Regions from separate parts of the Pseudoalteromonas sp. NFXS39 genome, predicted to be linked through region 2. Evidence: predicted binding sites of a transcription regulator. Region 2 holds the regulator's gene; the other holds the start of a gene.

Region 1 (7,496 bases), on a different contig from region 2:
TTATAACCTATGTTCTTGATGAGCAAAACTTTGGCTTAATTGGTACCAGTAAAGGGGCTTATTACTTTACCGACCGAGGTATTGAGAAAATTGGCGACCAAACTAGTTTAGAAAGTGCTTACGTCACCAGTATTTTAAATATTGAAGGGGTGGGGATATTAATAGGCTCACTTAACGATGGTCTATTTTATCGCAGTACCAAAGGTCAGTGGCGTCAGTTAGATGCGACCGATGGTCTACCGTATGGGTCTATTTTTAGTCTCGTTTACGATAAGCAGTTAAAGCGTATTTGGGTAAGTACCATGAAAGGCGTATATCGCATGCCGGTAGAGCAGTTTGGTACTGACATTGAGAGCTTAAAAGTAGAACAAGTGATCTCATCGTTTGACCGTCAGCTCGATGGTAAAGCTAGTCAATGTTGTGCCGGTCTTGGCCATGATGCTGTGGCAGATACAGGTAACTCTATTTGGTACCCAAGCCTACAAGGTGTTGTTGAAATTCCAAAGAGTGTTGAGCTCTTTGGTGTGCAAGCTCTGAAACCTCGTATTGAAAGCCTGATCACGCCGCTTCGTCATTTAAGTACTGCAACCTTAGGTAATAAACCTGAGCTGCAAATTGATGAGCGTGATGTGACATTAAAATATACTGCGATTGATTATTATGCCCCTTCAAGTATTGAGTTCCGTTACCGCTTAAGTGGCTTGGACAGTGACTGGCGTTATGCTAATACTCGTCGTGAGGCAATTTATACCAACTTACCGCCGGGTTCTTTTTTATTCCAGCTTGAAGCAAAACGCCGTGGTGAAGATTGGCAAAAAGCACGTCGTACTGAGTATAGTTTTGTGGTGCCGCGTCGCTTTGACGAGACTATCTATTTCAGACTTTTGATCACCAGCAGTTTTATTTTATTGTTTTATCTTGTTTTCTGGGTATTTAGAGCGCAAGAGAAACGTAAACAATTAGCTCTTGAGAGCTTAGTAACAGAACGAACTGTTGAGCTTCGTGAAGCCAACGATAAGCTTAATCAAGTAAATTCACAGCTTAAGTTAGTTAGCCATTCTGATGAGCTTACTGGATTACGTAGCCGCCGTTTCTTGTTTGATCAACTACCAAAAGATATCGAGCACTTCCAGCGAAACTCGCAGTCATTACAAGCGCAGGGTAAATCATTGGTATTGTTGATCATTAACTTTGATAACTTTAGCCGAATTAATGATGCTTATGGGCCACTTGCAGGCGATAGCTGTTTACAGCAAATGGCAACCTTACTTAATAGCCGTACACAAGGTTCTGACTATGTCGCACGTTGGAGTGGTGATGAGTTTTTACTCTTACTACGTGATTTCAAACGTACAGCGATAGACAATTATGTTGCTGATTTATGTGAAGCGATTGCAGCAAATCCATTTAGATTACCAAATGGTGAGTCAACCACCATTACTGCGTCGATTGGCTGGTCTTTCTACCCATTACCTTTATTGGGTGGACAAGTTATTGGTTGGGAAACTTCAGTCAATCTTGCTGATATCGCATTACATCAAGTTAAAAAGCGTGGTGGTGATGGTGTTGCAAACATTACCTTTGATGAGCAATTAGATGCCTTTGAGTTCGAGCAAAGCAATAATGTTGATCAGCAGCTCAGTGCATTACAAGCTAATGGCTTAGCCGATATAAAAATTTGGATGCGATAGAGTTTCTATTGGTATTATACCAACCCGCAATAATACTTAATCATTTTGAGGGATTAAACCTGTCGCTAACTGCGTTAAAAATTTCTCATTTAGAACAACTAAATAACGAAATTTTTGCCTTGTTATCAACGAGGTTTAATTGCCTCAAAATAGACTACTTAATTAAGCGGATTGGTATTAAAAAAGGAGCTTTAAAGCTCCTTTTTTGTGAATGCTGTTTGGCTTAAGCCATGAACTCTTTGATGCTAGCTAAGATGCCATTAGCATCTAAGCCCATTTCGGCGTGCATTTCATCTTGCGTGCCATGCTTAATGAATTCATCTGGAATACCTAAGTTTAAGATAGACACGTTAGCCTTAATTGCAGCTAGGTGCTCATTCACAGCAGAACCTGCACCGCCCGCAATGGCGTTGTCTTCTAAGGTAACAATCACATCATGGCTAGCTAGTAATTCGCTAATAGCATCAGTATCAAGAGGCTTAATAAAGCGCATATCAATCACTGTTGCGTTAAGTTCATCGGCGACTACTTTGGCGTTCTCTAATAGCGTACCAAACGACAAGATTGCCACTTTGCTACCTAGCTTGATGCTACGCGCTTTACCAATTTCAATCGCGCTCATTGTCGATTCAACGTCACAATTACCCGCACTACCTCGAGGGTAACGAACAGCAACAGGTTGATTGCATTGGTAACCTGTATACAACATTTGGCGACACTCATTAGTATCGCTTGGTGCCATGATAATCATGTTAGGAATACAACGCATAAAGCTCAAGTCATAGGCTCCTTGGTGAGTTTCACCATCTGCACCTACAATTCCTGCACGGTCAATAGCAAATAAAACAGGTAAGTTTTGTAATGCCACATCGTGGATAAGTTGGTCGTAAGCGCGTTGCAAAAAGCTTGAATAAATAGCAACAACAGGTTTTAAGCCTTCACAGGCAAGGCCAGCTGCAAGCGTTACAGCATGTTGTTCAGCAATAGCTACATCAAAGTATTGCGCAGGGTACTCTTTAGAAAAGCGCACCATGCCAGAACCTTCACGCATCGCTGGGGTAATTGCCATCAGCTTGTCGTCTTGTGCTGCCATATCGCATAACCAGTCACCAAATACATTAGAAAATGTAGCCGCGCCAGGTTTTGATTTTGGTAATTTAGACATGCTAGGATCAAATTTTGGTACGCCATGGTAGCCAATTGGATCCGCTTCAGCAGGTTTATAACCTTTACCTTTTTGTGTTTTGATATGCAGTAATTGCGGACCTTTAAGGTTACGCATGTTACGTAAGGTATCGACCAACATATTAACATCATGACCATCGATTGGGCCGATGTAATTTAGGCCTAACTCTTCAAAGAAAGTACCTGGAATGACCATACCTTTTAAATGTTCTTCCATTCGGCTGGCAAGCTCTTTCACAGGTGGTAAGCCTGAAAGAAGTTTTTTGCTACCTTCACGAATATTGGTGTAGAAGCTACCAGACAAAATACGTGCAAAGTGATTGTTTAGTGCACCCACGTTTTCAGAGATCGACATTTCATTATCATTTAAGATAATTAGCACATTAGGGTTTACATCACCCATGTGGTTCATCGCTTCAAATGCCATACCTGCAGTAATCGCACCATCGCCAATAACAGCAACTGTTTTACGATCTTTACCTTCTTTTTCAGCAGCAATGGCCATACCTAGTGCAGCCGAAATTGAAGTGCTCGAATGACCTACACTGAAGGTGTCGTAAGGGCTTTCTTCACGGAATGGGAAAGGGTGTAAGCCGTCTTTTTGACGAATAGTATGCATTTGGTCACGACGACCAGTTAAGATTTTGTGTGGGTATGCTTGATGACCCACGTCCCATACTAAACGATCTTCAGGCGTGTTATAAACATAATGAAGCGCAACCGTTAGTTCAACAGTGCCTAAACCTGATGCTAAATGACCACTACTTTGCGAAACTGAGTTAAGTAGGTATTCGCGTAACTCTTTACTAAACGCAGGTAACTTGTCTTGCGCTAAATCACGCAGTTGTGCTGGTTCGTCAACCAAACTTAATAATGGATACTTGCTACTATCAAGTGTCATGATTTTATATACATCCTTCGCTAACCAGAGTGCATTATAGCCCATTGCTGCTCTGATTTTTTAGTTATTTTGTCTTTCTTTTTTAGGCATTAATAATTACGTTCAACGATATAGCTAGCAAGGCTTGCCAGTTCGCTGGTGTCGTAATCAATTGCCTCAAGAGCTTGATGAGCTTGAGCTAGTAAGTCTTGTGCTTTTTGCTTTGCACCTGCCATTCCCAATAAAGCAGGGTAAGTTGCTTTATTGGCGGCAATATCTGAACCTTGTGGCTTACCTAATGTTTCAGTATCAGCTTCTACATCTAGGATATCGTCTTGTACCTGAAAAGCCAGACCTATTGCTTGGCCGAATAAGTTCAACTGCTTTAGAGTATGCTCATCGCAGCTATTAGCACTTAATGCACCAAGTGTAATTGCACAGTTAAGTAAGGCGCCCGTTTTTAACTGATGAATACGCTCTAGCTGAGACACGCTAATTTCTTTATCAGTCGCTTCTATATCCAGTGCCTGTCCACCTACCATACCTTCAATACCTGAGGCTTTGCTTAACGAGGCTATCATTTTTACCTGCTGGCTCGCAGGAACTGAAAATCGGTGGTTGGCGATTAAATCAAATGCTAGTGTTTGTAATGCATCACCAGCGAGTATTGCTTGCGCTTCACCATAGACAATATGACAGGTGGGACGACCACGTCTTAAGTCATCGTCATCCATTGCAGGTAGGTCATCATGGACTAATGAGTAGCTATGAATACATTCAATGGCAGCAGCAAGAATATCGAGATCGGCCTTGTTAGCACCCATCATTCGGCCCGTCGCATATACAAGGTAAGGACGTAAGCGCTTACCACCATTTAAAACACCATAATGAGTAGCTTCTTTAATGTTCTTTTCGGTATTAAGTGGCTGTGCGAAATAGCGATTTAAATGTGCCTCAACGTCTTCTCGAGCGCGTTGTAATTGTTCTTTTAGTTGCACTTAATTAGTCCAAGTTTGAATCAAAATTGCTAAGAGGAGCTTGGCTATCGTTACCCATTAAGATGGCAACTTTTTGTTCGGCTTGTTGCAACTTACCAGATGAAGCATTCGCCAGCGCAATACCACGTTCAAATTGTTTTAGTGATTGTTCTAAAGACAATTCACCTTGCTCCATTTGTGCAACTATTTGAGATAATTCATCCAGCGCTTCTTCAAAGCTTAAGTTTTCTGGTTTCTTTGTTGCCATTGTGGCCTCGATAGCTGTTAGAAAGTGAGGCCAATTTTAGGGGGAATGCTAAACTAGGTCAAAGAATGATGTGTTTTTTTACGCATAATCCATTTTCAATATGTTATTTTTACGCTTTTACATACAGCTTAAACTTGTAGCTTAAAAATCTTACATTAAAATATAATTAATTCATTTAATGATTTAAGTATTTCAATTGCTTGCCGATAAGCAGTTAATAATAAAAATTTGATGCCTGAGGGTGTCGTGTAATTGTTCCTCTGGAGGGGTATGTGGATTTAGCAACCATAATAGGTATTCTTGGTGCCATAGGCTTAATTGCTATGTCGATGGTGTTAAGTAGTGACGGCCAAGTTGCAATGTTTTACAACACGCCTTCGGTGGTCATTGTATTTGGTGGTTCGATTTTTATCGTGTTATCGAATTTCACCATGGGGCAATTTTTGGGCATAGGTAAAGTGGCTGCTAAAGCCTTTATGTTCAAAATCGAATCTCCAGAAGAATTAATTGAAAAAGCAGTAGAATTAGCTGACTCAGCACGTAAAGGTGGTTTTCTAGCATTAGAAGAAGCCGAAATCCCCAACGGTTTTATGCGTAAAGGGGTGGATATGTTAGTGGATGGTCATGATGCTGATGTTGTTCGTGCCACTCTGCAAAAAGATATTTCTCTCACCGCTAATCGTCATGAACTTGGCGCAGGCTTATTCAAGTCACTTGCTGATATTGCCCCTGCGATGGGTATGATCGGTACGCTAATAGGTCTGGTTGCTATGCTATCAAACATGGATGACCCGAAAGCAATCGGTCCTGCGATGGCGGTTGCACTTTTAACAACATTATATGGTGCTTTCTTAGCAAACGTTGTAGCAATTCCTATTCAGGTAAAGCTAGAACTACGTAAAGATGAAGAAGCTCTTAACCAACGCTTAATTCTCGATGCAGTACTAGGTATTCAAGATGGCCAAAATCCGAAAGTCATTGAAGGTATATTGAAAAATTACCTAGCTGAATCAAAACGTAAAGTTGATACCGAGGAGTAGGGCATGTCCGATCAAGAGTGCAAATGTCCACCACCAGGTTTACCAGCCTGGATGGGAACCTTCGCAGATTTAATGTCATTATTAATGTGCTTCTTTGTACTCTTACTTGCTTTCTCGGAAATGGATGTACTGAAGTTTAAGCAAATTGCTGGTTCAATGAAGTTTGCATTTGGTGTGCAAAACAAAATTGAAGTAAAAGATATTCCAAAAGGGACCTCGGTAATAGCAATGGAGTTTACCCCTGGTAAACCTGAACCTACCCCTATCGAAACGATTCAACAACAAACTGTAGAAATGACTCAGCAAATGCTTGAGTTTCAAGCTGGTGATGAAAGCTCTGCCGGTGGTCGTCAAGAGCAACGTGGTAATAAGCGTGGTGGTGAATCGCAAAGTACGGCTCAGCAACAAGCATTGGAGCAGTCAATTTCTGCGGCTGACCAAGAACAGACTAATGAGCTTGTGAAGAAAATTGCCCAGCAGCTTGAACAGCAAATTATGGATGGTGCGATTGAACTTGAGTCATTAGGTCAACAAATTATTATTCGCATCCGTGAGAATGGCTCATTCCCATCAGGCAGTGCCTTTTTACAGCCTAAGTTTAAGCCTATTATTCGTGATATTGCGACACTATTAAAAGATGTGCCGGGTGAAATAACCGTGTCAGGACATACTGACGACTTCCAAGTATCAAATGAGCTTTATACTAATAATTGGGATTTATCTTCAAAACGTGCAGTTGCCGTTGCAAGCGAAATGGAAAAAGCCCCTGGTTTTGATAAATCTCGTATGATGGTTGTAGGTCACGCAGAAACTAGGCCTCTTGTACCGAATGTGACTGATGAAGATCGCAAGCGGAATCGTCGTGTCGAAATATCTATCATGCAAGGTAAAGCTCACGAATCTGACCCTATTGATGTAAGACAATAAATCAATTAAAGTGAAACTTCATTAACACATGTAATGGAGTATAAAAATGAAAAAAGTTGATAAGTACAGCTATATGCCAGGTAATGGCGGCGGTGGCGATGACAATGATGATGGTAAAACGCAAGGTGAGTAACTTTGCCTCATTGGATTGATTCTGTCATTGTGACATTAGATCATAGCTGGGTGTTCATTCTGAGCCCGGCTATTTTTGTATTTTATCTTCGTAAAGATTGGCCCGCACTTTACTTTGCTGTTATCACGGCAGCCTTCTTCTTGTTCGGAACTCTTATTTATTCTGCTCTAAAAGCATTTGATGATATTTATGTGTGGCGCTATGTTGTGTGGGCTTTTAATGATATTGCTTGGATGGCCTTAATTGCCTACTTGGGGATTAAAGACAAAGTCTATTTATGGCAAAGTGCTTTAGGGCAACTGGTCGTTATAATGGCTCCCATATTACAGTTGTTTCGTTTAGTCGATCGTCATCTTTGGGACTTATCGTACAGCACCTATATGTATAAAACCCTG
Region 2 (7,496 bases):
TTATTATTGTAATTGCAGCTTTTATAGGCAATACACTATTAGGAGGATTTAACTTTAGTTGGCAAGCGGCGGCACCAAAAGCGAGTAAAATGTCACCAGCTAAAGGCATAAAACGTATGCTTGGCCCTCAAGCTGGGGTAGAGCTGGTCAAGTCTATTTTAAAGTTTGCTGTCGTTGCCGGTTTTGCGGTGTTTTTAATCAATACCTTCTTTGATGAAATACTACATTTAAGCCAAGAAAGCGCCCCTAGTAATTTTATTCATGCGCTTGAAATTTTATCTTGGATGTTCCTTGGGCTAACTTGTACATTAATTATTATTGCCGCCATTGACGCTCCTTACCAAAGTCATAAACACCATAAAGAGCTAAAAATGACCCTGCAAGAAGTGAAAGACGAATACAAAAACTCTGAGGGTGACCCGCAAATTAAAGCGCGTATTCGTCGAACCCAGCGGGAAATGTCGCAAAGGCGGATGATGCAAGATGTTCCTGATGCAGACGTTATTGTAACCAACCCGACTCACTATTCTGTTGCACTAAAATACGACACAGCTAAAGCTGGTGCGCCTATTGTTCTTGCCAAAGGCGTGGACGAGCTTGCTATGCAAATTCGTAAAGTGGGAAAGGGTAATGACGTGCCAATTGTCGAATCGCCAATGCTTACTCGTGCGTTGTATCACACTACCGATGTTGGTCAGCAAATACCTGATCAACTATTTACCGCAGTAGCGCAAGTGCTAGCTTATGTTTTCCAGTTAAAACGCTTTCAAAAAGGGCGCGGAAAACGCCCTGTTCCGCTCAATAAAAAGCTACCAATACCAGATGCTTACAAATATTAATAATACCAATCCGCAATAATACTTTAATCATTTTGAGGGATTAAACCTGTCGCTATCTGCGTTAAAAATTTCTGATTTAGAACAACTAAATAACGAAATTTTTGCCTTGCTATCAACGAGGTTTTATTGCCTCAAAATAGATCACTTAATTAAGCGAATTGGTATAAATTTGTAACTTGGAATAGTTATTGCAAATTCCGTGTAGTGTCAATTTTTTGAAATTGTTGAATTATGGAATTTAAAGCGGTATTACAACAACTTAACAGAGATAAAAAAGAATATGCTAAGGGTATCGGTACGCCGTTAATGGTACTTGCTGCGCTGGGTATGGTGATATTACCTCTGCCTCCGTTTCTTTTAGATATTCTTTTTTCGTTTAATATTGCTTTAGCACTCGTGGTGTTACTGGTTACGGTTTATACCATGAAGCCCCTTGAATTTGGTATGTTCCCGGCGGTTCTACTGATTGCAACTATCATGCGCTTAGCGCTGAATGTTGCCAGTACCCGTGTGGTATTGCTAGAAGGTCATAATGGTGGAGATGCAGCTGGTAAAGTTATCGAGGCCTTTGGCTCGGTTGTTATCGGCGGTAACTATGCTGTTGGTTTAGTGGTCTTCCTTATTTTAATCATTATTAACTTTGTGGTTATCACCAAAGGTGCTGGCCGTATTTCTGAAGTATCAGCTCGCTTTACTCTTGACGCAATGCCTGGTAAACAAATGGCGATTGATGCTGACTTAAACGCAGGTTTTATCAGTGCAGAGCAAGCCCGTGAACGCCGTGAAGAAGTCACCCGTGAAGCCGACTTCTATGGTTCAATGGATGGTGCTAGTAAGTTCGTAAAAGGCGATGCAATAGCAGGTATCGTCATTCTAGTGATCAATATCGTTGGTGGTTTATTCGTCGGTATGATCCAACATGACTTATCTTTCAGCCGTGCGATGGAAGTATACACCTTGCTAACCATTGGTGATGGTCTAGTTGCACAGCTGCCTTCACTATTACTGTCTATCGGTACCGCAATCGTTGTTACTCGTCAGAATGAGTCGCACAATATGGGCGACCAAGTTAAGACACAGCTAGGTAACGAAAAGTCACTTTATATTGCATCAGGTATTCTGATCATCATGGGTCTAGTACCAGGTATGCCGCACATCGCATTTTTAAGCTTAGGTGCTTTACTTGGTTACCTTGCTTATTTCACACAACAACAAAAAGCGAAAGCAGAAGCTGAAAAAGCCGAGCAAGAAGCAAATGGTGGCGCACCAGGTACAGGGGTTGCCAACAAACAAGAGCAAAAAGAACTGGGTTGGGATGACGTTCAGCAAGTTGATGTTATTGGCTTAGAAGTAGGTTATCGCTTAATTCCACTCGTTGACCAATCTCAAGGTGGTGAACTGTTAAATCGTATTAAAGGTGTGCGTAAGAAACTGTCTCAGGAGCTTGGTTTCTTGGTGCCTCCTGTGCATATTCGCGATAACTTAGAACTTGACCCTAATGCATACAGAATCACTATGATGGGTGTTTCAAGTGGTGAGGGTGAGCTTAAACATGGTGATGAGCTAGCGATTAATCCAGGCCAAGTATTTGGTCCAATCAAAGGGGTTGCCACAAAAGACCCTGCATTTGGATTAGATGCGGTTTGGATCAAACCTGACCAAAAAGATGAAGCACAATCACTTGGCTATACCGTCGTTGATTCAGCAACGGTAGTTGCAACTCATATTAGTCAGTTACTCACGAACAGTGCTGCTTTACTACTTGGTCATGAAGAAGTACAAAACTTATTAGATATGTTAGCGAAGAGTCATCCTCGCCTTGTTGAAGGACTGGTTCCTGACGTATTACCACTTACTACTATCGTAAAAGTGCTACAAAACTTACTCAATGAAGGGGTGGCAATTCGCGATATGCGCTCGATTGTTCAAACCCTTGTTGAGTATGGTCCACGTAGCCAAGACCCTGATGTACTAACGGCTGCAGTGCGAATTTCACTTCGCAGACTTATCGTTCAAGACGCTGTTGGTATGTCTTCTGAGATCCCTGTCATTACCTTGGCGCCTGAGTTGGAACAGATGTTGCATCAGTCACTTCAGAATGCAGGTGACGAAGGTGCCGGAATAGAGCCAAGCCTTGCAGAGCGACTTCAACAATCATTGAATGAAGCGCATCAAAACCAAGAAATGGCCGGTGAACCTTCGATACTGTTAACGTCAGGAATGTTACGTACTGTGTTATCTCGCTTCGTTAAGTACACAATCCCAGGTTTAAGGGTGATGTCTTATCAAGAGGTACCAGACGAAAGACAGATTAAGATTGTCAGCTCAGTAGGCCAACAATAGGATAGTAAAGGGGTTGAACCATGAAAATTAAACGTTTTTTTGCTAAAGATATGCGCACTGCACTGAAAGAAGTGAAAGATGAGTTAGGTGTTGATGCGGTTATTATGTCGAACAAAAAGCTTGCTAACGGCGTTGAAATCGTTGCAGCTGTTGATTACGACAAAGCAGCCCCGAAAGCCGAAGCTAAACCTGCAGTGGCACAATCAGCACCTGCACCACAGCATAATTTTGTTAAGCCTGAGCCAATGCGTGCTAAACCTGAGCCGCAAGCGAAAGTTGCTGATAGCCTACAAGCGTTACTTGAGCGTCAAGCCCCACGCCCTCGTTCGCCAGAGCTGGCGTCAATGTTTAGTCAATCTGGTATTGATACGAGTGAACATTATCAACCAAAAGAACCAAGCTTTGAGCAGCAACAGCCTGAATATAAGCAAGCTCCTCGTTATCAGCAGCAAGCAGCACCTCGTGTACAAACTCAAGCTCATAGCCTAGGGTTTGATGACGATTTAGACGCAGGTTTTGATGATTTAGACTCACCCGCTGAGCATAAAAACTCAGCCCCAGCTAATCAATCAGAAATGACGACTATGCGCGAAGAAATGAATGCGATTCGTCAATTACTTGAACACCAAGTATCTGGATTAATGCAACAAGATATGGCGCGCCGTGATCCAACACGCGCTTGTATGATTGATCGTTTAGCTGGTATGGGGATTGAGCGTGATGTTGCTGAGCAAATGGCGTGTTTTATTCCTGATGATGTATCTCGCCAACAAGCATGGCAAGCGCTGCTGCAAATGGTTGAAAACCAAATGCATACAACTAACAACGAAATCCTACGCCAAGGTGGAGTTTTTGCACTAGTTGGTCCAACGGGCGTTGGTAAAACAACCACAGTTGCGAAATTAGCAGCACTTGGAGCACAAAAATATGGTGCTGATAAAGTTGCACTGATCACCACTGATACATACAGAATTGGTGCCTACGAACAATTGGCTACTTATGGTCGTATTATTGGTTGTGGTGTAAAGCAAGTAAAAGATGCGAATGAATTAGCTGAAGTGTTATACCATTTACGTAATAAGCGTCTAGTATTAATAGACACTGCGGGTATGAGCCAACGAGATTTACGCTTAACTGAACAATTAAACACCTTAATGCGTAATCAGCGTGTTGATATTCGTAGTTATTTAGTATTAAGTGCTACAGCGCAGATAAATGTGTTGCAAGAAACCGTAAGACACTTTAAAAAGGTTCACCTAAGTGGCTGTATCTTCACTAAATTGGATGAATCTTTAAGTTTAGGTGAGATTATTAGCATAGCGATTCAAAATCGTCTGCCAATAGGGTATCTTACTAACGGTCAGCGCGTTCCTGAGGATATTCGCGTAGCGAATGCTGAAAAACTAGTGAAAAAAGCTGAACAATTGTATTTAAAACGAGCAAAAGCACAACATTCAAGACGTCAAGCAGTAGCGTCGAACACAGTAGGGATGTATGATTAACACAGTATTAGATCAAGCAAGCGGCCTGCGCAAAATGAATCGAAATAATAATAGTGGCGTTAAAGTTATCGCTGTTACTGGCGGTAAAGGTGGAGTGGGTAAAACCAACGTCTCACTCAACACCGCAATCGCATTAGGCCAGCAAGGAAATCGTGTATTAGTATTAGATGCCGATTTAGGTTTGGCAAACTGTGACGTGATGCTTGGCCTTCGTGTTGAACGTAACTTATCTCATGTTTTGTCGGGCGAGTGTGAGCTTGATGAAATTCTCGTTGAAGGCCCTGCAGGAATCAAAATTGTACCAGCAACGTCTGGTTCTCAAAGTATGGTTGAATTATCGCCATCTGAGCATGCAGGTCTTATACGTGCATTTAGCGAGTTAAACACTGAGTTTGATATTTTAATTGTTGATACCGCCGCAGGTATTTCAGACATGGTATTAAGCTTTTCTCGTGCAGCCCAAGACGTTGTTGTAGTTGTATGTGATGAACCCACCTCAATTACTGATGCTTACGCACTTATAAAAGTACTTAGCCGTGAGCATGGCGTATATAAATTTAAAATTGTTGCCAATATGGTGCGCAGTTTGCGTGAAGGGCAAGAATTATTTGCTAAACTTTCAAAAGTAACGGATCGTTTTTTAGATGTTTCGATGGAGTTAGTAGCAACCATTCCTTATGACGAGAACATGCGTAAGTCTACGCGCCGTCAAAAAGTAATCGTTGAATTATTCCCGAATTCACCAGCAGCGGTGGCGTTTAAAACATTAGCAACAAAAGCAGTTAAATGGCCGATCCCTAATCAACCGTCTGGCCATTTAGAATTTTTTATTGAAAAACTAGTAAACGGCTAACTATGACAACATCGGTGAATAAAGCGATGGGATATCAATCAGCACAAAATTTAAATGCGATTGTTGAAAAACATGCCTCTTTAGTGAAAAAAGTGGCGTGCCATCTAATTGCTCGTTTACCTGCCAGTGTGCAACTCGATGATTTAATTCAATCAGGCATGATAGGCCTGATTGAAGCGTCAAAAAACTTTGATGCTAGCAAAGGTGCTAGTTTTGAAACCTTCGCAGGTATTCGTATTCGTGGTGCTATGCTGGATGAAATTCGCCGAGGTGACTGGGCTCCACGTTCAGTTCACCGAAATGCCCGCCTAGTGGCAGAAACCATTGCCGAATTAGAGAGCACGTTAAATCGTGAACCAAAAGACACTGAAGTAGCTGAAAAACTTGATATTACACTGGATGAGTACCATCATATTCTACATGATGTAAATTCTAGTAAAGTATTAGGCATTGAAGACTTAGGCGTGGATGAAGATGTCATCACACCAGTAGGTCAGGATTTAGGACTAGACAAACCGTTTAATAACGTTAAAAATGAGCGGTTTAACCAGTCTCTATTAACGGCTATCCAATCGTTACCAGAAAGAGATGCTCTCGTTTTGTCTTTGTACTACAACGACGAAATGAACTTAAAAGAAATAGGACACATACTCGATGTTAGCGAGTCGCGTGTGAGTCAAATACATGGTCAGGCGATGATTAAGCTCAAAGCAAAAATCAATGACTGGATTAATTAGTAGTAAGTAAATAAAGGTTCAAACCTCACCGGAGGATGTTTTGGATAAAAACATGAAAATTCTTGTTGTTGATGATTTTTCTACAATGAGACGTATCATTAAAAATCTATTAAGGGATTTAGGTTTTACCAATGTGCAGGAAGCTGACGACGGTTCAACAGCATTGCCAATGCTACAAAATCAAGAATTTGATTTTGTTGTAACAGATTGGAACATGCCTGGTATGCAAGGTATTGATTTGTTACGCGCAATTCGTGCTGATGATAGCCTTAAGCATATTCCTGTGTTAATGGTGACAGCTGAAGCGAAAAAAGAACAAATTGTTGCTGCTGCTCAAGCAGGTGTTAATGGCTATATCGTTAAACCATTCACTGCTGCGACACTTAAAACCAAATTGGAAAAAGTGTTTGAACGTTTAGGTTAATCTAAGGGGAGAGGCTTATGTCAGCACTTGCTGCGCCTCAAATAAGTTTAGAGCAAGCTCGTCAACTTGTTGAGTATCTTGAAAATGGTGAACAAGAAAAAGCTGATAAGCTAATTCTTGATGCTGCGTCAAAAGAGCAATCAGAGTTGTTTGCTGAAGTCGGTAAATTGACGCGTCAACTTCATGAAGCGTTAAAAAACTTTGACCTAGATACTCGTCTCGCTGATTTAACTACCGACGCTATCCCAGATGCTAAGCAGCGCTTAAATTATGTTATGGAAATGACAGAGAGTGCCGCCAATAAAACTATGGATGCAGTTGAAGCAAGTTTACCGATAGCGCAACAACTTGCTGATGAAATTGCTGCAATTAAGCCTACTTGGGATCGTTTAATGAACCGAGAAATTGAACTCGGTGAATTTAAATCGTTATGTCATAGCCTAGATAAGTTCATGAATAACTCGCACACAAAAACCGATGAGCTTCAAGGCTTGATGACCAATGTGCTGATGGCGCAGGATTATCAAGATTTAACTGGACAAGTTATTCGTCGTGTCATTGAACTAGTGCGAGAAGTAGAAGACAGTTTAATTAATCTCTTAACTGTGTTTGGCAGTCAAGAAGATGGTCATCAACAACAAGAAAAACAGGCCATAGAAAAAGCACCTGCACCAAGTGACACACTAGCAGGTCCTGAAGGGCCGATTATTGATAAAGAGTCTCGCGATGATGTTGTTTCAGGACAAGATGAAGTCGATGATCTATTATCAAGTCTGGGCTTCTAAGAGGAGAGTAGCT

What was found. Region 2 encodes FliA, which starts transcription of late flagellar genes. Its sites were predicted from a motif close to CTAAAGNTNNNNNNNNNNNNGCCGATA; they were not measured.
Region 1: pomA (flagellar motor protein PomA) is a predicted target of FliA. The motif match lies at 5,184-5,210, and genes of this name have one in related genera.

What each region holds. Positions count from the first base shown of each region.
Region 1 covers NZ_JAGDEC010000008.1:4,766-12,261, reverse strand. Annotated here, with positions in the region: gene J3455_RS15030 (ligand-binding sensor domain-containing diguanylate cyclase) at 1-1,691, shown strand, start outside; gene dxs (1-deoxy-D-xylulose-5-phosphate synthase) at 1,915-3,777, opposite strand; gene ispA ((2E,6E)-farnesyl diphosphate synthase) at 3,867-4,754, opposite strand; gene xseB (exodeoxyribonuclease VII small subunit) at 4,759-5,001, opposite strand; gene pomA (flagellar motor protein PomA) at 5,274-6,041, shown strand; gene J3455_RS15005 (flagellar motor protein MotB) at 6,045-6,968, shown strand; gene J3455_RS15000 (hypothetical protein) at 7,104-7,496, shown strand, end outside.
Region 2 covers NZ_JAGDEC010000002.1:196,859-204,354, forward strand. Annotated here, with positions in the region: gene flhB (flagellar biosynthesis protein FlhB) at 1-839, shown strand, start outside; gene flhA (flagellar biosynthesis protein FlhA) at 1,071-3,182, shown strand; gene flhF (flagellar biosynthesis GTPase FlhF) at 3,203-4,684, shown strand; gene J3455_RS04495 (MinD/ParA family ATP-binding protein) at 4,677-5,537, shown strand; gene J3455_RS04500 (RNA polymerase sigma factor FliA) at 5,564-6,274, shown strand; gene cheY (chemotaxis response regulator CheY) at 6,315-6,698, shown strand; gene J3455_RS04510 (protein phosphatase CheZ) at 6,716-7,483, shown strand.